DNA from 3 places in the Mesorhizobium sp. M6A.T.Cr.TU.017.01.1.1 genome. Region 3 is predicted to be linked to each of the others. Evidence: riboswitches for the same ligand, from Rfam matches in the RefSeq annotation. Region 3 holds a riboswitch; each other region holds the start of a gene.
What was found. Region 3 has a riboswitch for thiamine pyrophosphate ahead of EOB36_RS11145 (YkoF family thiamine/hydroxymethylpyrimidine-binding protein). Riboswitches for the same ligand answer to the same signal wherever they lie in the genome.
Positions count from the first base shown of each region.

Region 1: linked by a shared signal. The riboswitch ahead of thiC (phosphomethylpyrimidine synthase ThiC) and the one ahead of EOB36_RS11145 (YkoF family thiamine/hydroxymethylpyrimidine-binding protein) in region 3 are both predicted to bind thiamine pyrophosphate.
Region 2: linked by a shared signal. The riboswitch ahead of EOB36_RS03270 (ABC transporter permease) and the one ahead of EOB36_RS11145 (YkoF family thiamine/hydroxymethylpyrimidine-binding protein) in region 3 are both predicted to bind thiamine pyrophosphate.

Region 1 is NZ_RZTA01000015.1:68,971-75,583, forward strand. It holds gene EOB36_RS07425 (hypothetical protein) at 895-1,245, opposite strand; gene EOB36_RS07430 (hypothetical protein) at 2,053-2,316, shown strand; gene EOB36_RS07435 (hypothetical protein) at 2,348-2,707, opposite strand; partial or broken gene EOB36_RS07440 (aspartate 1-decarboxylase) at 2,943-3,200, shown strand; TPP riboswitch at 3,318-3,434, shown strand; gene thiC (phosphomethylpyrimidine synthase ThiC) at 3,538-5,373, shown strand; gene thiO (glycine oxidase ThiO) at 5,370-6,371, shown strand; gene thiS (sulfur carrier protein ThiS) at 6,340-6,537, shown strand; gene EOB36_RS07460 (thiazole synthase) at 6,539-6,613, shown strand, end outside.
Region 2 is NZ_RZTA01000006.1:54,697-61,309, forward strand. It holds partial or broken gene EOB36_RS34855 (LLM class flavin-dependent oxidoreductase) at 143-1,381, opposite strand; gene EOB36_RS03260 (ABC transporter substrate-binding protein) at 1,378-2,391, opposite strand; gene EOB36_RS03265 (ABC transporter ATP-binding protein) at 2,388-3,149, opposite strand; gene EOB36_RS03270 (ABC transporter permease) at 3,143-3,934, opposite strand; TPP riboswitch at 4,058-4,170, opposite strand; gene EOB36_RS03275 (sulfite exporter TauE/SafE family protein) at 4,507-5,283, shown strand; gene EOB36_RS03280 (superoxide dismutase family protein) at 5,432-5,941, shown strand; gene EOB36_RS34860 (hypothetical protein) at 6,081-6,335, shown strand; gene EOB36_RS03295 (adenylate/guanylate cyclase domain-containing protein) at 6,501-6,613, opposite strand, start outside.
Region 3 is NZ_RZTA01000026.1:18,592-25,204, reverse strand. It holds partial or broken gene EOB36_RS11155 (FAD-dependent oxidoreductase) at 1-70, opposite strand, end outside; gene EOB36_RS35735 (hypothetical protein) at 73-198, opposite strand; gene EOB36_RS11150 (aspartate aminotransferase family protein) at 333-1,703, shown strand; TPP riboswitch at 2,061-2,172, shown strand; gene EOB36_RS11145 (YkoF family thiamine/hydroxymethylpyrimidine-binding protein) at 2,163-2,771, shown strand; gene EOB36_RS11140 (alcohol dehydrogenase family protein) at 2,781-3,890, opposite strand; gene EOB36_RS11135 (aspartate aminotransferase family protein) at 3,899-5,278, opposite strand; gene EOB36_RS11130 (NAD-dependent succinate-semialdehyde dehydrogenase) at 5,314-6,613, opposite strand, start outside.

The DNA.
Region 1 (6,613 bases), on a different contig from region 3:
AGGTCGATGCCGACCAGCCGATCTACCACCGACCCATGGCTCGCGCCGGCCATCGGGGAGTTCTCGGCTGGCGGTGCCTGTGCTATGCTGGGCTCCTTCCTTGGTTATGTCGATCGCGGGGTCCGCGACAGGAGAGCCGGTCGGCTGCTGCCGTCGTCTCACCCTCAAGGGTGCAAATCTCGTTCCAATCTGACGGATCGAGCCGGCGACAGAAGTTTATGCTTGCTGTTCAGCTCTTTAGCCGACGGCAAACAACACATCGGCTTACCAAGCCTGTGGCGCGGACCTGACAAACCCCACACAGCGTGTCGCGGGGCCGCCATCTTGAGGCAATGGCGGTGAACCGGCGAGATGCCAATCAGCGTGAGCGTACCTGGTATGTGGCCTGCATACGGGTGCGAGATATTCTGATTGTCCCCCACACCCTCAGGCGTCAAAAGACTCCTGGTTCAGCTCTATCGATCTGCGTCAGTATGAAATTCCCGAGCTGGAGCTTCGTCCTTTGCGCGTCGGGAAACGCAGCCGCTGGCCTCCCGGCCGAACGAGCAGTCTTCCGACATGTTTGCCGCCGAACAGCGGTGCATTGAGGAAAGTGCCCCACCGGTCGTCTGGCGCCGGCCCAGTTGGCACGACGCTGATCGGCTGGGCGACCCTCTCGATGGGGTCGTGACCTCAGAGAGCCACGTTGAGCATCCGGAGGTGGTCGGTGCCGGAGCGCGTCGGGGCGTCATCCTTCAGAAGCTGATGGAGGAGCTTCTCACGGGCGAGCTCGCGGGAGAGACTGGACGCAAGCGCGTCCCGCGCGCGCGAACTGCTCGATCAACTGATCTCAGACGACGACGATTCTCGGCCAGATTCCAAAGAGAGGCCGCGGCGGCGCTTCGCGGGCTCGCGTTACCACAGATCGCAGAACTGTGATCTCGCCTTGTGCCCGAGATCGCAATCTGAGCTCGCGACGAAGCATATCGCCGGACGGGCCGATGCCTTCGCGATCATCAAAGGACGGGTCGACGCCGCGATCAATTGGAAATCGGACGTGAATCCCACGCCTACGTCCGCGAGGCGCATGTGCAGCAATTGCGCGATTACCTTTCTGCGACGGGCGCCGAACGCGGAGCGAGCGGCGAGGTCACCTGGATCCAACGGCGGACGCATTGGGCGCTCGCGATCAATAGTATCCTCAGGATCGATTGCAGCGCTTCCGAAGTAAGTACCGCCAATTAAAAGTCGGTTGCCTTTTTCCACCGCCGCCTCACACATCGTGTTGGAGCTGAAGAGCTACCTGCAAATCCTCGCAGCGGGCGCGGCCACATCCCTGATTTTACAAATTAACACGTCTTGATTTTTAGAAAATGCCACGTGCGATGATGGCGCCGCCAAAAAACAATGTCACGCGAGATGATCATGCCTGAGGTAAATGGTCCGCCAAAGTTTGGAACGGTATACCGGTTGAATGATGGATACACCAGGCCGGATAAGGGCTTCGGGTTCCGGACGACGAAACTAATCGACGGATACGCGCTGCGCTTGAGGGAAGCTGCATGCGCGTTACGGTTATGACCATCCAGGGATGCCGGACATGATCTTGAATAGTGACATTGCAGGCCAAAGAGCGGCCGAGGAGCTAGCAGAGGGCCTGAAATCGCAGGGCAAGCAGCAATACGAAGACAGGTCGAGGGAACGCGAACGAGATATGTCTCGTTAGGTCGCACGTTGCAGCAAGGGTGCCGTCGGAAGGCAATCCGCCGTGTCTCTTACGAATAAGGGAGAATTTCCGCGGCCGGACTCTCTCTGAGTGGGCGTGCATGACTGCCAACGGAAGGTCTTGCACGCACCCTTGCGATCTTGAGCAATGGTCGCCATGACTTTCTTCTTGCAAGCTTTTGAGTGGCCCAGCCTGCGATCACCAGACCCCACCGACTCTAAAGAGCGTTGGCAGACGGGATAGTCGAGGTTGCCCGGGCACAATCACGCTCAAGGCTTGCGCCGCCCAGAGGACACGCTGAAAAGGCAGCATGGGGGCGCGAGCTCGCCATTCACGAGAGATTCGACATGAAGACCATGCAAGAAAAAGACATTCCCGCATTCGTGCAAGCAGTTGCGGACGCCGGCTGCAACATTTGCGCGATTGGCAACTTGGGATACGTCTTTGGCGATGCTGATTTGACGCCGGCGCAACGGAGGGCCGTCGAGCCACAGCTGCGTAGGATTGCTGAAATCTACGGCGAACGCGATCATCTCATGGACGAGATAGCTGTATATCTGCGGTCGATCGGACGCCATGTCGAGGTTGAGCCGAAGACAGGTGTTTCCTGATGGCCGCGATCGCGTTCCGTAGTCGCCATTTCTATTGGGTAACGAGAAGCCGTCTTCCAACATCTGAATCATAAGGGAGGTGACCCGCAAGGCCGCTCTCGAGACCGCAAGTCTGAGCCGCTGACGCATGGCGATAACCAGACTGTCCGAACTGGGCGGCGATATTCTTCGCGTCGATGCCTTCCTCGACCAGGTCGCGGTAGGCGGCGATCTCATCTACCGCATGCATAGCCAAGCCAGGGAAGTTTTCGGCAGGGGAATTCAGACTGGAGGGCACGGCCGATCCGGCCGCCGACGACCCCGCAGGGATTGCCATGTACGGCAACGCCAACAGCAGGCGGATCAATACTCGGATAATGGCGGCCGGATATGTAGCGATCGATCGCCGCACCAACATATCAATGCAATAGCTTAGTTGCTTTCAAAGGCGGTCGTACGAACTGCAAGCAAGCTAAACGATTGCGTCAACTCGTCCACGCAGAGCGAAAACTCCGCGGCCCATGCGATTTCTCTGCTGGAACAGCGGCACATCCTCAGCGCCAGGACACGGCCGCCGCCGTCGGGTTTTACGAAGCCGGTGATTGCATAAGTTGCCCGCAAGATATCATTGGTATCGGGAACGCCGCCGATGCTGCATCCTGAATCGAGCGGCCGCCCGCACCTGCCAGCCCGACGACCAGATCATTATCTGCAACTCCATTTACCTGGACGAGGTGCAAATCACCTCGCTGAAGCCGCGAATCGTCACCTTGGACCAGGATAACCACATCCGTGACCGCCTGAGCTACTCGGTGGATCTCGACGCACATGGCCGATACAGTTTCTCCATCCTTCACGAAGCGAAAGAGGCTTTGGCCATTCCAGCCCTGGTCTCCGGGGCGTGACTTGTCCCCGATGCATGCGCGAGCTCTCCGCCCGGTTTTGACAGGCCGCCGGTCATCGCCACCGGCCGAAGGCGCCCGAATGCGCTTGACAAGATAGCGTCGGCCCGTCCAACCTGACGCATTCACCAGGGGAGTCCCGGCAAGGGGCTGAGATACTGCTTGCTTTCGCGGCGCAGTGACCCGTTGAACCTGATCCAGTTCATACTGGCGTAGGGACGGTGCAAGCGCTTTGCGGGAGTTTATGCCCGAGGTCCTGTTTCGGCAGGTCGACAGAAGCGTCTTTTCATCCTTCCGGCACAGAACTGGGTCTCCAATGCATGAGCAAAGGAGCCTCACGATGAATGCCCTCACCCCCGCCGTGTCGACGGGACCACTGCCCGCCTCGCGGAAAATCCACAAGCCCGGCCTCCTCCACCCCCAGATCAGGGTGCCGATGCGCGAAATCTCTGTTCATCCGACTGCCGGCGAGCCACCCGTCACCGTCTACGATCCGTCCGGCCCCTATACGGACCCGACTGTCGAAACCAGCATGGAAAGGGGCCTTGCCCGGCTTCGCCACGAATGGATCACGGCTCGCGGCGATGTCGAGGCCTATGACGGCCGCCATGTCCGGCCGGAAGACAATGGATTCGTCACGGGCGAGCGCCTGACGCCGGAATTCCCCATTCGCAACCGGCCTCTCAGGGCCAAGGCCGGCAAGGCGGTGACTCAGCTTGCCTATGCGCGCGCCGGCATCATTACGCCTGAAATGGAGTCCGTGGCTATCCGCGAGAACCTTGGACGCGAGATCGTGCGCGGCAAGCTTGAGCGCGACGGTGAGAGCTTCGGCGCGGCGATCCCGGACTTCGTCACGCCGGAATTCGTGCGCGACGAGGTGGCGCGCGGGCGGGCGATCATTCCCGCCAACATCAATCATCCAGAGAGCGAACCGATGATCATCGGGCGAAATTTCCTGGTCAAGATCAACGCCAACATCGGTAACTCCGCTGTCACATCGTCAATGGCCGAAGAGGTCGAAAAAATGGTCTGGGCGATCCGCTGGGGCGCCGACACGGTGATGGACCTGTCGACCGGCCGCAATATCCGCAACATCCGCGAATGGATCGTGCGCAATTCGCCGGTGCCGATCGGCACGGTGCCGCTCTACCAGGCTCTCGAAAAGGTCAACGGCATTGCCGAGGACCTGACTTGGGAGGTCTACCGCGACACGCTGATCGAGCAGGCCGAACAGGGTGTCGACTATTTCACCATCCACGCCGGCGTGCGGCTGCACTACATCCCGCTGACCGTAGACCGGGTCACGGGCATCGTCTCGCGCGGCGGATCGATCATGGCCAAATGGTGCCTGCACCATCACCGGGAGAGCTTCCTCTACGAGCATTTCGCGGAAATCTGCGACATCTGCCGCGCCTATGATGTGTCCTTTTCACTCGGCGACGGGCTTCGTCCAGGCTCGATCGCCGACGCCAATGACGCAGCGCAATTCGCCGAATTGGAAACGCTCGGCGAGCTGACGCAGGTCGCCTGGGCGAAGGACTGCCAGGTGATGATCGAAGGCCCGGGCCACGTGCCGATGCACAAGATCAAGGAGAACATGGACAAGCAGCTCGCCGTCTGCGGAGAGGCGCCGTTCTATACGCTTGGACCGCTGACGACCGATATCGCGCCTGGCTATGACCACATCACCTCAGGGATCGGCGCCGCCATGATAGGCTGGTTCGGCACCGCAATGCTTTGCTACGTCACGCCGAAGGAGCATCTCGGCCTTCCCGACCGCAACGACGTCAAGGTAGGCGTCATCACCTACAAGATAGCCGCCCATGCGGCCGATCTGGCGAAGGGGCATCCGGCGGCGAAAGTCAGGGACAATGCCCTTTCCCGCGCGCGCTTCGAGTTCCGCTGGGAGGACCAGTTCAACCTGTCGCTCGACCCCGAAACAGCACGCTCCTTCCACGACCAGACCTTGCCCAAGGAAGCGCACAAAGTGGCGCATTTCTGCTCGATGTGCGGGCCGAAATTCTGCTCCATGCGCATCTCCCACGACATCCGTGCCGAGGCCCAGAAAGAGGGCATGGCGGCCATGGCGGCAAAATATCGCGAAGGTGGCGATCTCTACATGCCAGCGGACGAGGCCGGCGTACCGCTCATGCCAGAGGCGCCGGAACCGTCATGAGGGTGCTGGTCAAAGGGGCCGGCGTTGCCGGCCTTGCCGCGGCCTTCGAACTCGCCATCCGAGGCGCGACGGTCACAGTCGCCGAGATCCGGCACGGCATCGGCGGCAATGCATCGTGGTTCGCCGGCGGCATGCTGGCGCCGTGGTGCGAGTGCGAAAGCGCCGAGCAGCCGGTGCTCGATCTCGGACGCGATGCCGCCGACTGGTGGGATGCGGCGACGCCAGGCCAGGTCACACGGGCCGGCACGCTGCTCGTGGCCGCACCGCGCGATGCGGGCGAACTCGACCGGTTCGCCAGCCGCACCTCGGGTCATCGGCGTGTCGATGAGGATGAAATCGTGTTGCTCGAGCCCGACCTCGCCGGCCGCTTCCGCCGCGGACTGCTCTTCCCCGACGAAGCCCATCTCGACCCGCGTCAGGCGATGGCAGCACTTCATGATGGGCTGGCGGCGATGGGCGTCGAGTTCCACTTCGGCGCCGACGCTTCGGCTGGTGCCGGTTTCGATCGCCAGATCGAATGCACGGGAATGGCCGCGGGCGATGGCCGACTGCGCGGCGTTCGCGGCGAGATGCTGATCCTGAATACGCCTGATGTCTCGCTGTCGCGCCCAGTCAGGCTGCTTCATCCGCGCTTTCCGCTCTACGTGGTGCCACGCACCGACCACCGTTTCATGATCGGCGCGACGATGATTGAAAGCCAGTCCGTCGGACCGGTCACGGCGCGATCGATGATGGAGCTGCTGGGTGCCGCCTACGCCCTCCATCCGGCCTTTGGCGAGGCCGAGATCGTTGAAACCGGTGTCGGCGTCCGTCCAGCCTTTCCCGACAACCTGCCGCGCGTAGAAACGAACGGCGAGATCATAGCCATCAACGGGCTCTATCGTCACGGCTTTCTCCTCGCCCCAGCCATGGCGCGCCAGGCTGCCGACCTGGTTTTCAATCAAGACGGAACCAAGGAGCTTGCTCATGAAATTGATGGTCAACGGCGAAGCGCATGAGGTGGCCGCCACCACGCTGGCCGAACTGCTTGCCGCGCTCGACTATGAGGGCGATTGGCTGGCGACGGCCGTCAACAGCGACCTGGTGCACAAAGCCAACCGGGCGGAGTTCCAGTTGAGCGACGGCGACCGGATCGAAATCCTCTCACCCATGCAGGGAGGCTAGCATGTTCGATCTTCTTGGAACGGCGCTTTCCTCGCGGCTGCTTCTCGGCACGGCTCAATATCCTTCGCCGGCCATC
Region 2 (6,613 bases), on a different contig from region 3:
GGACGCTTTTTCTGGCTCGAAGGTCTGGATTGCCAGGAGCATGCCTGTGCGAGGGTGTCAATTCCGGCATGCTCGAAAGGGCGGGACGGTGATGACCTGTTCGCGCAGCAAAGCGAAGAGTGCGCCCGGCGCCGAAAACATCCGAACGCTCCAGCAAAGGCATTACCTCGTCGACGAAGCTTTGCAGGTCGGCGGGCATGACGGGCGCCATGACATTGAAGCCGTCGGCCGCTCCGCCCTCGAACCATTGCTGCATCGTGTCGGCGATGTCGCGGGCATTTCCAACGGCAAGCAGATGACCGCGGCCGGCTGCGAGCCGCATGAGCAATTGGCCCAGTGTCAGCCTGTCCCGCCTTGCGATTCCGACCAGCACGCCGACCCGGCTCTGGCTGGACTGGTTCGGCCGTGCGCTCGACAGGGGCGGCAACGGCGCGTCGAGCTCGGCATCGGCTAGATCCTCGCCGAGGAATTCGCCGAGTTTGGCAAGGACATGGTCGGTTACGGTAAAGCCATTCAGCGCGGCCAGCCGCTCTTCGGCTGCTTGCCTGGTATGAGCGACGATCGGCACGATCCCCGGAAAGACCAGGAGCGTGTCTGGATCGCGCCCGACGGCGGCCGCTCGTGATTTGATGTCGCGATAGAAGTCCTGCGCTTCCGTCAGCGTCGCCTGCACGGTGAACACGATATCGGCGTAACGAGCGGCGAAGGCGCGGCCAGCTTCCGACGAGCCGGCCTGTGCCAGGAGTGGCCGACCTTGGGGCGATCGCGGCACGTTGAGCGGGCCCGCGGTGCGCACGAACGGACCGGCGTGATCGACGGGCCGGACCTTGTCAGGATCGAAGTATCGCCCGGCGGCCTTGTCCGGCGTCCTCGCATCGGGAGCCCAACTTTGCCAGAGCGCTATGGCTGCGTCGACCACGTCGGCTGCGCGGGCATAGCGCTCGTCATGCTCCGGCATGGCGTCCAGTCCGAAATTACGGACCTCGAGCACGTTGGACGAGGTGACGATGTTCCAGCCCGCACGGCCTTTGCTGATGTGGTCGAGAGAGGCGAAGCGCCGAGCCAGGTGGAAAGGGTGATCGAAGCTGGTCGATGCAGTCCCGATCAGTCCGATCCTGCTGGTGACGGCAGCGATCGCCGATAGGATCAGCAGCGGATCCATCGCGTCGGAAAGATGCCGATCGGCACCACCCTGCAAGGCCAGCACATCGCCGAGGAACAGAGCGTCGAAATCGGCAGCCTCCGCGCGCCGGGCGATATCGACCCAGTAGGCCAGGCTGGTCGAGGCAAGCGGGTCGCTTTCGGGCATGCGCCAACCGGCCTCGTGACTGCCGAGGCCGAAGATCACGGCATTGAGATGCATGCGCCGCGGCGGGCTCATTTTTGGTCGGCCAGATAGGCGTTGCTGTAATAGGCCGCGAAATCGGGTCGTTCGCTGACCGGGTTTCCATCGCCGTCGCGCAGGATTTCGGCCTTGAACAGGTAGTCGCCGATAGCCTCCATCTTTGCGGGATCGATCGTGCCGATCGCCCCGGCGGGGCTTTGTAGATAGTGGCCGTCGACCAGCGCCTTCAGTGATGCCTCGATCAACGGACGGTTGGTCAGCACGTCGCTGTTTGCTCCGATCAGCATGTCAGCCGCTTCTTTCGGATGTTCGACGGCGAACGCGTAGCCGCGCCTAGTCGCGGCGATGAACGCGGTTGCCGTGTCCTTGTTTTTCTCGAGGTAGGCGCGGCTCGAGCCAATGAAATTGGTGTGTTGGTCGGGCACGCCGAAATCCGCGTAGCGGAAGGCGCGCTGGGCCTTGCCGTCAAGCTCCGCTTTGATCCCCTCCCAAGTGTAGACTTCGAGCGTAAAATCGACTGCGCCATTGGCCAAGGCCTCATAGGCAGAGGTGCCCAGCGTCACCGTTTCGAATTTGCCGTCGCCGCCGTCATGGCGGATGATGGTGCCGATCAGCGCATTCTCCCAGGCGCTGCCGAAACCGCCATAGGTCAGGCCGTCCAGGTCCCTGGGGGATTGTATATCGGCGCGGTCCGCATTGAAGGCCAGCCTGCCGGTTTCCGTCTGCATGATGGCGTAGGTGGCGACGAGGTCGGCGCCGGCCGTGCGTTGGGTGAACAATCCTATGGATCCTAGTATACCGAAATCGGCCACGCGGTTGGCGATCAGCGTACCGGCCGCAGTGTCGGTGTAGGGCAGGATCTGCACGTCGAGCCCGGCCTCAGTGTAGAAGCCTTTCGCCCGGGCGACATAGAGTCCGACATGGTTTGTGTTCGGCGTCCAGTCGAGAGCGACGGTGACAGTCTGCTGGGCGAAGACGGGCGTGACGGGTCCGAGCCCGGCGATCAATGCGGCAGCGATGAAGAGGCGTCTGGAAAGCATGGTCATATCCTTTGGGCGAGCTGTGGATCGAGAAGGGTATCGACGATGTCGGCTTCGATGGCGGTGGCTTCCGGAGAGGCAAGATCTTTGCGCGGGCGCGGAAGAGGAATGGCGATTTCGCGCAGCACGCGGGCAGGGCGGCCGCTCAGCACATAGATGCGGTCGGACAGGAAGACCGCCTCGCGGACATCGTGGGTGATCAGCAGGACGGTCCAGCGGTGTCGGTCCCACATCGTCTGAAGCCAGCGCTGCATGCCGGTGCGCGTGAGGGCGTCGAGTGCGCCGAACGGTTCGTCGAGCAACAGCATGGCGCGGTCCTGAACGACGGTACGCAACAGCGCGGCGCGCTGGCGCATTCCGCCCGAAAGCTGCGCCGGATACTTTTGCTCGAAGCCCGCAAGGCCGAATTCGCCGTAGAGCGGCGCCACCTTGTCGCGCGCCGCCTTACGGGACATGCCCTGGACTTCCAGGCCGAGCGCGGTGTTGTCGATAACCGTGCGCCAGGGCATCAGGGCGTCGTGCTGCGGCATGAAGGCAAACGGTCGGCGCGCGTCGGCCAGTGGCCGCCCGTCGAAGTCGATGCCGCCGTCGTGGCCTTCGAGACCGCCCGTCAGCAACCTGAAGATCGTGGATTTGCCGGCTCCGGAGGGGCCGAGGATTGAAACGAATTCGCCCGGCTCGACATGCAGGGTGATGCCGGCAAGCACGTCGACATCGCCAATACTTTTGCTGATCTGGCGCAATTCCAGCCGCCTGTTCATGATTTTCGCGCGGCATCGAGCCGTTCCCATGGCATGGCGGCGCGCTGGATCAGCACCGTGGCGGCAAATAGGGCCAGCGTGAGCAAGGCGCTGACCAGCACGGCCGCGAGCACGAGATCGGGCCGGAAATTGTTCTTGGCGTTGAGCATGTAGATACCGAGCCCTTTGGCCGCGCCGGCATATTCCGCGAAGATGGCGCCGACCACGGCATAGGTGATCGAAATGCGCAGGCCCGCGAAGAAATAGGGCAGCGACGAGGGCAGGCGGGCCAGCAGGAAAATGCGCATGCGGGAAGCGCCCATCGAACTCAGAAGCGCCGAGATGTCCCGATCCGTCGATTCATAACCCTGCACCAGCGCGACCAGCATGGGAAAGAAAGTCACGAGCGCGACCAGCATGATCTTCGGCGTCAGCCCGAAGCCAAACCAGAGAACGACCAGCGGGGCGATCGCCACCAGCGGCAGGGTCTGACTGATGATGAATACCGGGAACAGGGCGCGGCGCAGCGGCTTGAAGAAGTCGATCAGCACCGAAAGGATGAAGGCAACGGCCAGCGAGCAGGCGAAACCCGCCAATGTGGCGCTGATGGTCGGCACGGTGTTGTCGAACAGCGCCTGGCGCTGCTGGATGGCTTGGGCGAGGACTCGTGACGGCGCGGGCAGCGTGGTGGGCGAGATGCGCGCATAGAGCTCCCAGGCCAAAACCAGCGTGCCGACCGATAGCAAGGCCGGTCCGACCTTGGCGAACAAGGCTACCATTCGCGGCGCGGCGGAGAAAGACTGGGACATGCGAGACCTCCGGCGCGAAAGATCAGCGTGGGGTCGGGTTTTTGGCCGAGACCGCGATCGTGACATGGCCCTCGAGCGGGCCGACGAAATCGCCGGACATCGGAAAAAGAAAAATCTGTGCGCCAGAAAACATCTCCCGCCTCGCTCCGCTGGTATTATCCAGATCAGCTCTAGGGTTTACGGGCTTGCAGCCCATCTCTCAGCCCCGACGATACGGAGCACCCCTGTGGATGGCGGCAATTAAACAGATAAAGGGTGGAGCTGCAAGTCTGCGTCCGGCTCGTAAAACCTCGGGTCAGAGGAGGTTGCGGTTCCATCAGGGACATCTGGGCGGACAGAGGAGGTGCCAACCCGGCATCCTGTTCTAGATCGCTCTCAATATTCTGAGAGGCCAAATGACTTTGAGGATATGAGGAAAGGCGCCGGTCGAGCGGATCGTTTTCCGTTCGTCGTCACCATTATCGATGCCACGCGTTTGATGAATTGTGGAAGCGTGAAGGTATAATTGCATACGTTGTAGGCAGCGGGTTTCTCTATCGCCAATTGCGACCCGCACTTTGTTGGAGAGCGAAATGCAAGAATTCCTTCTTTTTGCGTTCGTGGGGTTTGTAGCTCAAGCCGTGGACGGGGCTCTCGGCATGGCCTACGGCGTCGTTTCCTCGACAACCCTACTGGGGTTTGGCGTGTCTCCTGCACACGCTTCGGCTTCAGTTCACGCGGCTGAGCTGTTTACCACTGCGGCCTCAGGTTCGGCTCACCTCTATCACCGCAACATTGACTGGAAGCTTTTCTGGCGGCTGATGCCATTTGGCGTGATCGGCGGCGTCCTCGGCGCTTTTGTGCTCACCTCGTTTGAAGGAGCCGTCATGAAGCCGTATGTGACCACATACCTTGCGCTGGTCGGAGCTTGGCTCCTGTTCCGTTCATTCCGGCGGATCCCAAGCAATCCGGTCCCGGCAGGCGTGGTACCTCCCCTTGGGCTTGGTGGTGGATTTCTCGATGCCGCAGGCGGTGGCGGGTGGGGACCCATAGTGACGACCGGGCTTCTCGGTTTTGGCGGGACGCCCCGCTACGTTATTGGCACGGTAAATGCCAGCGAGTTCCTCATCACGTTCTCGGTGTCTCTGACCTTCTTGTTTGCGTTACTAACGGGCCATTGGGAGGAGGCTGGGGGGCTGATGGAAAATCTAATCCCCGTTGCCGGCTTGATCCTTGGCGGCGTGGTCGCAGCGCCGATGGCCGGACTGGTAGTGAAAACAATCGCTGAAAAGACGCTTCTCAGGCTCATTGGTATTCTCATCATACTGCTGGCAGGTTGGCAAACCGCGGAACTCTTCGAATTGGTGTAAACCAACGTCGTGAAACTTCACTTATACACGGAGACTATCGAGTTCTACGCATCACCCGCTTCTCTGGCGGCCGTGCCGGAGACATTCCCAAATGGAACGAAGAGGCCCCGTTGTTGTTTGGGGTCCTTGTACAACCGGAGGCCAACTGATGAAAAATTTGCTTGCAACAACAGGATTGGCGCTGGCGGTCGCGATGCCTGCAGCGGCTCAGGACACCGCGACCGCGAAAGCCGAATTCGTCAACATGGCTGGCGAGAAGAACGGAACGGCCACGCTGACCGAGACAGCGCAGGGTGTGCTGATAGCGTTGGACGTAACAGGACTGCCGGCGGGTGAATGGGTCGCGTTCCATGTTCATGAAACCGGAAAGTGCGACCATCAGACCGGCCATGACTCGGCAGGTGGGCACTTCAATCCGACGAATGCCGAACATGGATATCTCACTGGAAAAGGCCCGCACGCGGGCGACATGCCAAATCAGCGGGTCGGCGCCGACGGCGTTTTGCGTGCCCAGGCTTTCAACAGCATGGTCAAACTGGACGGTGGAGAAACGGCAATACGAGGCAAGGCATTGATGATCCACGGCGGACAGGACGACTACAAAAGCCAGCCTGCCGGTGATGCCGGAAATCGTCAGGCCTGCGCCGTGATCGAATGAGAAACCCAGCGATGAGTAGAGATCCGTCCGACATATGATCTGACCGGCTCTTCAGCCTCGGCGGCCAAGTAGTGGTACATGGTTGGAGCCTCTAGCATGAGGACAAGCCAGACGATAAGCTCGTGCGCCTGCCGAGGAATTGACGACAGCCATCGCGCCGAAATTGGCCTTTATTTCGCGACTGCTGGATGATTGCATGAACGAAACTTCTCCTATGGGCTTGTCCTCCACGGGTCTTGCCCAGTCAGCCATTTCCGCCCGCGGCCTCGTCAAAACGTTCGGCAAGCTGCGCGCCGTCGATGGTATCGATCTCGATGTGCCGCGCGGCATGATTTTCGCCATCCTGGGCCCGAACGGCGCCGATCACCGCACCGGTTTTCGTGGCACCGGGTAAGATAATCGCGGCGCTGAACATCGCCGCCCCGGAAAACCGGGTGCCGGAAGAACGCATAAGCGAACTGGGCGACATGGTAGCCCAGGCCGCCCATCGGATTTCCGCCGCCCTTGGCTTTCGCTCGCCGGCTGCCAATGAGGTAGCGAGTTGAGCCGGTGCCAAACATCATATGACTTCCTCGGCAGATCGCGACGAGGCGTACATCTCCGGAACGGTGAAAATCGACACCTCGCCCTTGAAGCCTTGCAGTTCAAACACACCTGCCTGCACAACTGGCA
Region 3 (6,613 bases):
GCGCCATCTCTCGCGCGATCGCGAGGCCAATGACGCCGGCGCCGGCGACGATGCAGTCGACGTGGTCCATGATCAGGCCACCTCAGCCTTGTTGTTGTGCCTGCTGGTGAGCCGTTCGGGAATCATGTCTCGGCGATGCGCACAGCCGGCTTGGCGCAGCTTCTCGCGTTCCAAGGCCTCGAAGCTGAAATTCTGCATGTCTTTGTCCATCCGCCAGCCCTTCCGAAAGGGCTTGACACCCTTACAAGAAACAGATGCACCAAACACCATTAATGCTAGAGGCGATGCGCGCCGAACGGCGGCAGGACCCGGCGTGCAGGACAGGACCCATCATGGACGCTCGACCGAATTCTCCCGAAGCTCGCGACATCAGCTATCACATGCACGGCTACACCAATGCCCGCAAGCATGAGGAAGCAGGGCCGCTCGTCATCGAGAAGGGCGACGGCATCTATGTCGAGGATCTGGCCGGCAACCGCTACATCGAGGCGATGGCCGGGCTTTGGAGCGTCGCGGTCGGCTTCTCGGAGAAGCGGCTGGTCGATGCGGCGGTGCGCCAGATGTCCAAGCTGCCTTATTATCACGACTTCGGCTCCAAATCGCATTCGCCGCTGATCGATCTCGCCGAGAAGCTGGTGCAGATGGCGCCGGTGCCGATGAGCAAGGCGTATTTCACCAATTCCGGCTCCGAGGCCAACGACACGGCCATGAAGATGATCTGGTACCGGTCGAATGCGCTCGGCCAGCCGGCACGCAAGAAGATCATCAGCCGCATTCGCGGCTATCACGGCGTCACCATCGCCTCGGCAAGCCTGACCGGCCTGCCCAACAATCACATTTCCTTCGACCTGCCGATCGCCAGTGTGCTGCACACGTCGACGCCGCACCATTGGCGCGAGGCGCTGCCAGGCGAGAGCGAAGAGCAGTTTTCGAGCCGGCTTGCCGACGACTTGGAAAAGCTGATCCTGGCCGAGGGCCCGGAAACCATCGCCGCCTTCTTCGGCGAGCCGATCATGGGCGCCGGCGGCGTCATCGTTCCGCCGGCCGGCTACTGGGAGAAGATACAGGCGGTCCTGTCGAAGTACGACATCCTGATCGTCGCCGACGAGGTCATCTGCGGTTTTGGCCGAACCGGCGAGATGTTCGGTTCGCAGACCTTCGGCATCAGGCCTGACATCATGGTGCTGTCGAAGCAGATCTCTTCTTCCTACCTGCCGATCTCGGCCCTGCTGATCAACGAGAAAATGTTCGAGCCGATTGCCGACGAAAGCAATCGGATCGGCACCTTCGGTCATGGCTTCACCGGCGGCGGCCATCCCGTCGCGGCGGCGGTCGCGCTCGAGAACCTGAAGCTGATCGAGGAGCGCGACCTTGTCGGCAATGCGCGCACGGTCGGCGCGCATATGCAGAAACGGCTGCGCAACCTCGCTTCGCACCCGCTTGTCGGCGAGGTGCGTGGCGTCGGCCTGATCGCGGCGGTCGAACTGGTCGGCGATAAGGTGACCAAGACGCCGTGGGAGACGGCCGGCGCGCTGGGCGGGCTTGTCAACGGCTTCATGCAGCAGAACGGCGTCATCTCGCGCAACATGGGCGACGCGCTGGCCTTCTGCCCGCCGCTGATCATCACCGAGCCCCAGGTCGATCAGATGATCGACGCGTTTGAAAGATCGCTCGAAGCCGCAGTCAAGCAGGTCGGACTATAGGGCTGAACAGCCCACCCGAAGGCAGAGGCTGAATGGGCGTTGGTGATTGGCGAAAGCCGAAGCGGTATCCAATCTCCCCCCTTGCGGGGGAGATGTCCGGTAGGACAGAGGGGGGTGTGAAGGATCGCCAACTTTCGACTTCAGCCTTGCCAACCCGAATCAGCTTGAGGGCGCGGCTGCGATCGATTGACAGGTCGGAGGGAAGCACCCCCCTCTGCCTGCCGGCATCTCCCCCGCAAGGGGGGAGATCGGCAGCTTCGGCGGCGCCGCCAAGCTCGGTAATTGGTCTGAAGCGATTGCTGGGAACGATTGCCCAGGACCATTACTTGAACATCCTTTGCGCAGGTGCTACGTCGCCCATATCGACAGGGGCGCTCCGTATTGCCGGGGCTGAGATGGTGGGTGCAAGCCTTCGGTCCCTCAAGCTGATCTGGGTAATGCCAGCGGAGCGAGGCGACCATGTTTTCAGGTGCACAGATTTCCCTGTATCCGATGTGCGACGATTTTGTCGACGTCATCCTTGGGGCACTTTCGGCGATGGACCCCTATCGACCGAATTTCCGCATCGAGACCGACGACATCTCGACGCTGATCGTCGGCCCGCCGGAACAGCTTTTCCCGGCCATGCGCGACCTCTTCGCATCGGCGGCGGCAAGTGACGTGCATTGCGTGTTGTCGGCGACGGTGTCGCGCGGCTGTCCGGGCGAGCCTGACGATCCGATCTGCACACCGATTTCCGGCAGCAGCCACGAGCTGTCCCTGGCCGAGCGCATCGGCGCGGCGCGGGCGCATGTCGACAGTGCGAAAAAGCTTGGACAGGAGGTCGCCGCGCAGTTCTCGCTCTATCCGCTCGGCGAGGGCCATCACATGGACGAGATCTACGGCTGTATCGACTTCCTCAAGACTTCGGGCGTCTTCGACAGGTCGAAGAATTTCTGCACGAAGCTGAAAGGCGACGCCGGACCGGTGTTCGCGACGCTGTCGGAAGCCTTCCTTCGTTTCGGCGCGCCGCAAGGCCATGTCGCGCTCGATCTCACCGTGTCGGCGAACAGCCCGAGTCCTTGTTAGTGTTGGCTGTCAACGGGTTGCAGCGAAATCCGAAACAGCATCCGGAACGACCACCAGCTTGCCGACAAAGTCCTTGGCAATGAAATCAGCCTGGGCGCGGTGGAAATCGGAGAGCTTGTAGACGCCGCCGACCAGCGGCCGGATCTTCTTGTCTTCGATGTAGCGAACGATACGGCGGAAGTCGTGCCGCGTGCCCTGGCTGGAGCCATGCAGCTGCAACTGCTTGAGATACATGGTGCGCAGATCGAGCTGCACGACCGGGCCGGCAATTGCGCCGGCTGTGGTGTAGCGGCCTTCGGGCCTGAGGATGCGCAGCAGATCGTTGAAGATCGCACCGCCGACCAGGTCGGCCACCACGTCGATCGGCTGGCCGCCGGTCGACTCATTTACCGCAGCCGGCAGGTCAGCCACGCCACGGGTGATCACCGCCTCGGCGCCGATGTCGAGCACGGCCTGTTCCTTGCCCTTGCCGACGACGGCATATGGGATGGCGCCGCGCGCCCGCGCCAGCTGCACGATGCCGGAGCCGACGCCGCCCGACGCGCCGGTGACCAGCACGCGCTCGCCGGCCTTCAATGCGGCGCGTTCCAGCATCTGCTCGCCGGTGAGATAGGCGCAGCAGAAGGTGGCGAGTTCGACATCGGTCAACTCGGTGTCGACGACATGGGCGTTCTCGGCCGGCACGGTCTGATACTCGGCATAGCCGCCGTCACGGCCGTGGCCCATATAGTCGATGTCGGCGAGTGAATCGTCGTCGCGGTTGTAGATGGAGAAGTCGACCATCACCCGCTCGCCGATACGGTCCGGCGAGACACCATCGCCGACTGAGACGATGTGGCCGACCGTGTCGGTGCCCTGGATGCGCGGGAAGGTCAGCGTGTTGCCCTGACGCCGCCAGGTCGATACGGCGGCAGCATCTTCCTCCGTGCCATAGGCGCCCTGTCGCACCCAGACATCGGTGTTGTTCATGCCGCAAGCGGTGACCTTGATCAGCACTTCGTCAGGGGCGGGCGACGGCACTTTCACGTCGGTGCGGTAGACGAGCTTTTCCGGTCCGCCGTGACCAGTCAGCTGCACGGCGGCCATGGTGGCGGGGAGGGTTTTGGTCATGGCGTTCATGTCAGTTTTCAGATGTTGGCAAACACGCTCTTCACCGCATCCGCCGTCTTCGACACGACGATGTCGGCCTCTTCGCGCGTCAGGCAGAGCGGCGGCGCGAAGCCGAGAATGTCGCCTTGCGGCATGGCGCGGCCGATGACGCCGCTTGCCGCAAGGGCGGTAGCGACCTGCGGCCCGATCTTCTGCGAGGCGTCGAAGAACACGCGGTCGTCCCGGTCGGCGACGAACTCGATTGCCGCCAGCATGCCGTCGCCGCGGACGTCACCGACATGTTTGTGGCCGCCGACGGCTTTCGTCAGTTCGGCGCGGAAATAGGCGCCGGTCTCGCCGGCGTTGGTCACCAGGTCCATCTCGTCGATCAGCTCGAGATTGGCGACGCCGGCGGCAACGCAGATCGGATGCGCCGAATAGGTCCAGCCATGGCCTATGCTGCCGAGCTTGTCGGAACCCTGCACCAGCACCTGCCAGACCTTGTCTGCGACGATGACGCCCGACAGCGGCGCATAGGCCGAGGTCAGGCCCTTGGCGATGGTGATCAGGTCGGGCTTGATGCCGTAGTGGTCGGAGCCGAACATGGTGCCCAGCCGGCCGAAGCCGGTGACCACTTCGTCGGCGACCAGCAGCACATCGTATTTCTTCAGCACCGCCTGGATCTTTTCCCAGTAGAGGACGGGCGGCGGCACGATGCCGCCGGTGCCGAGGATCGGCTCGCCGATGAAGGCGGCGACCGTGTCCGGGCCCTCGGCCAGGATCATCTCTTCGAGCTTGTCGGCGCAGTGTTGGGAAAACTGTTCCTCGCTCATCGAGCGGTCGGCGCGGCGGAAATAGTAGGGCGCCTCGGTGTGCAGGATCGGCGCACGCGGCAGGTCGAAGGCGTTGTGGAACAGGTCGAGCCCGGTCAGCGAACCGGTCATGACGCCGGAGCCATGATAGCCGCGCCAGCGCGAGATGATCTTCTTCTTCTCCGGCCGGCCGAGCACGTTGTTGTAGTACCAGATCAGCTTGATGTTGGTCTCGTTGGCGTCGGAGCCGGAGAGGCCGAAATAGACCCTCGACATCCCTTGCGGGGCGCGGTCGATGATCATCTTGGAGAGCGTGATCGACGCCTCGGTGCCGTGGCCGACATAGGCATGGTAGTAGGCGAGGTTCTTGGCTTGCGCGGCGATGGCATCCGCGATTTTCTGGCGGCCATAGCCGACATTGACGCAGTAAAGCCCGGCGAAAGCATCGATGCTCTTGCGCCCATTATTGTCCCAGATGGTGACGCCTTCGCCGCCGGCGATGATGCGGGTCGGGCTCTCGCCGCGCGCGTGGGTGCCCATATGGGTCGAGGGATGGAAGAAGTGGTCGCGGTCCCAAGCGGCGAGTTCGTTGGACTGGTCGAGCATCTTTTTTACTCCTAAGGAAAAGTGTGGGGCGCGGCCTAGGCCACATCCAGGCAGAGGTATTTGAGATCGGTAAAGGCTTCGAGCCCATGGCGCGAGCCCTCGCGGCCGATGCCGGACTGTTTGACGCCGCCGAACGGGATCGGCGCGCCGGTGATCTTGACCCGGTTGATGGCGACCATGCCGTAGTCGAGCGCGCGGCCCATGCGCAACTGGCGGCCGCCGTTCTCGGTGACGACATAGGCGACGAGGCCGTACTCGGTGGCGTTGGCGCGGGCGACGACTTCCTCTTCGCTGTCGAAGGGCGTCACCGCGGCGACCGGACCAAAAGTTTCCTCGCGCATGATCAGCGCGTCGTCGGTGACATCGGCCAGCAGGGTCGGCTGGTAGAACAGCGGTCCTGCAGAATCGCGTTTGCCGCCGGTGAGGCAGCGTGCGCCATGGGCGAGCGCATCGGCGACCTGCTCCTCGACCTTCTTGACGCCGCGCTCGTGCATCAAAGGCCCGATGTCGGTGTCATCGGCCAGGCCATTGCCTGTCCGCAACGCGTCGATGCGCCTGGCGAAGGCGGCGCAGAAACGATCGTAGATCGGGCGCTGGACATAGATGCGGTTGGCGGCGAGGCAATCCTGGCCGGACGTGGCGAATTTGGCGTCGACGGCGATGGTCACAGCCTTGTCGAGATCGGCGTCGGCAAAGACGATCAGCGGCGCATGGCCGCCAAGCTCCATCACCAGCCGCTTCATCGTCGGCGCACTTTGCGCGGCGATCAGCCTGCCGATCTCGGTCGAGCCGGTGAAGCTCATGGCCCGCACGCGAGCGTCTTCGCACATCCGCCCAACGATGGTCGAAGCCTTGCCGGTGAGAACGTTGAAGACGCCTGCCGGCAGGCCGGCGCGTTCGCCGAGCTCGGCCAGCGCCAGTGCCGATAGCGGCGTTTCAGACGAGGGGTGCGCGACGATGGTGCAGCCGGCGGCAAGGGCGGCGGCCGCCTTGCGGGTCAGCATGGCCGCGGGAAAATTCCACGGTGTGACGACGCCGACGACACCGAGCGGTTCGCGCCGCACCATCATCTCGGCATTTGGCAAATGGCTGGTGACGCTTTCGGCGTTGAGACGTTTTGCCTCCTCGGCATACCACTCGACGAAAGAGGCGGCATAGTCGATCTCGCCAAGCGACTCCTTAAGCGGCTTGCCTTGTTCGAGCGTCATCAGGAGCGCCAGATCATCCTTGGCGGCGATGATCAGGTCGAACCATTTTCGTAGGATTTTCGAGCGCTCCTGCGGCAAAAGTCCGCGCCAGGCGGGAAAGGCGCGCGATGCCGCGTCGATCGCCTTG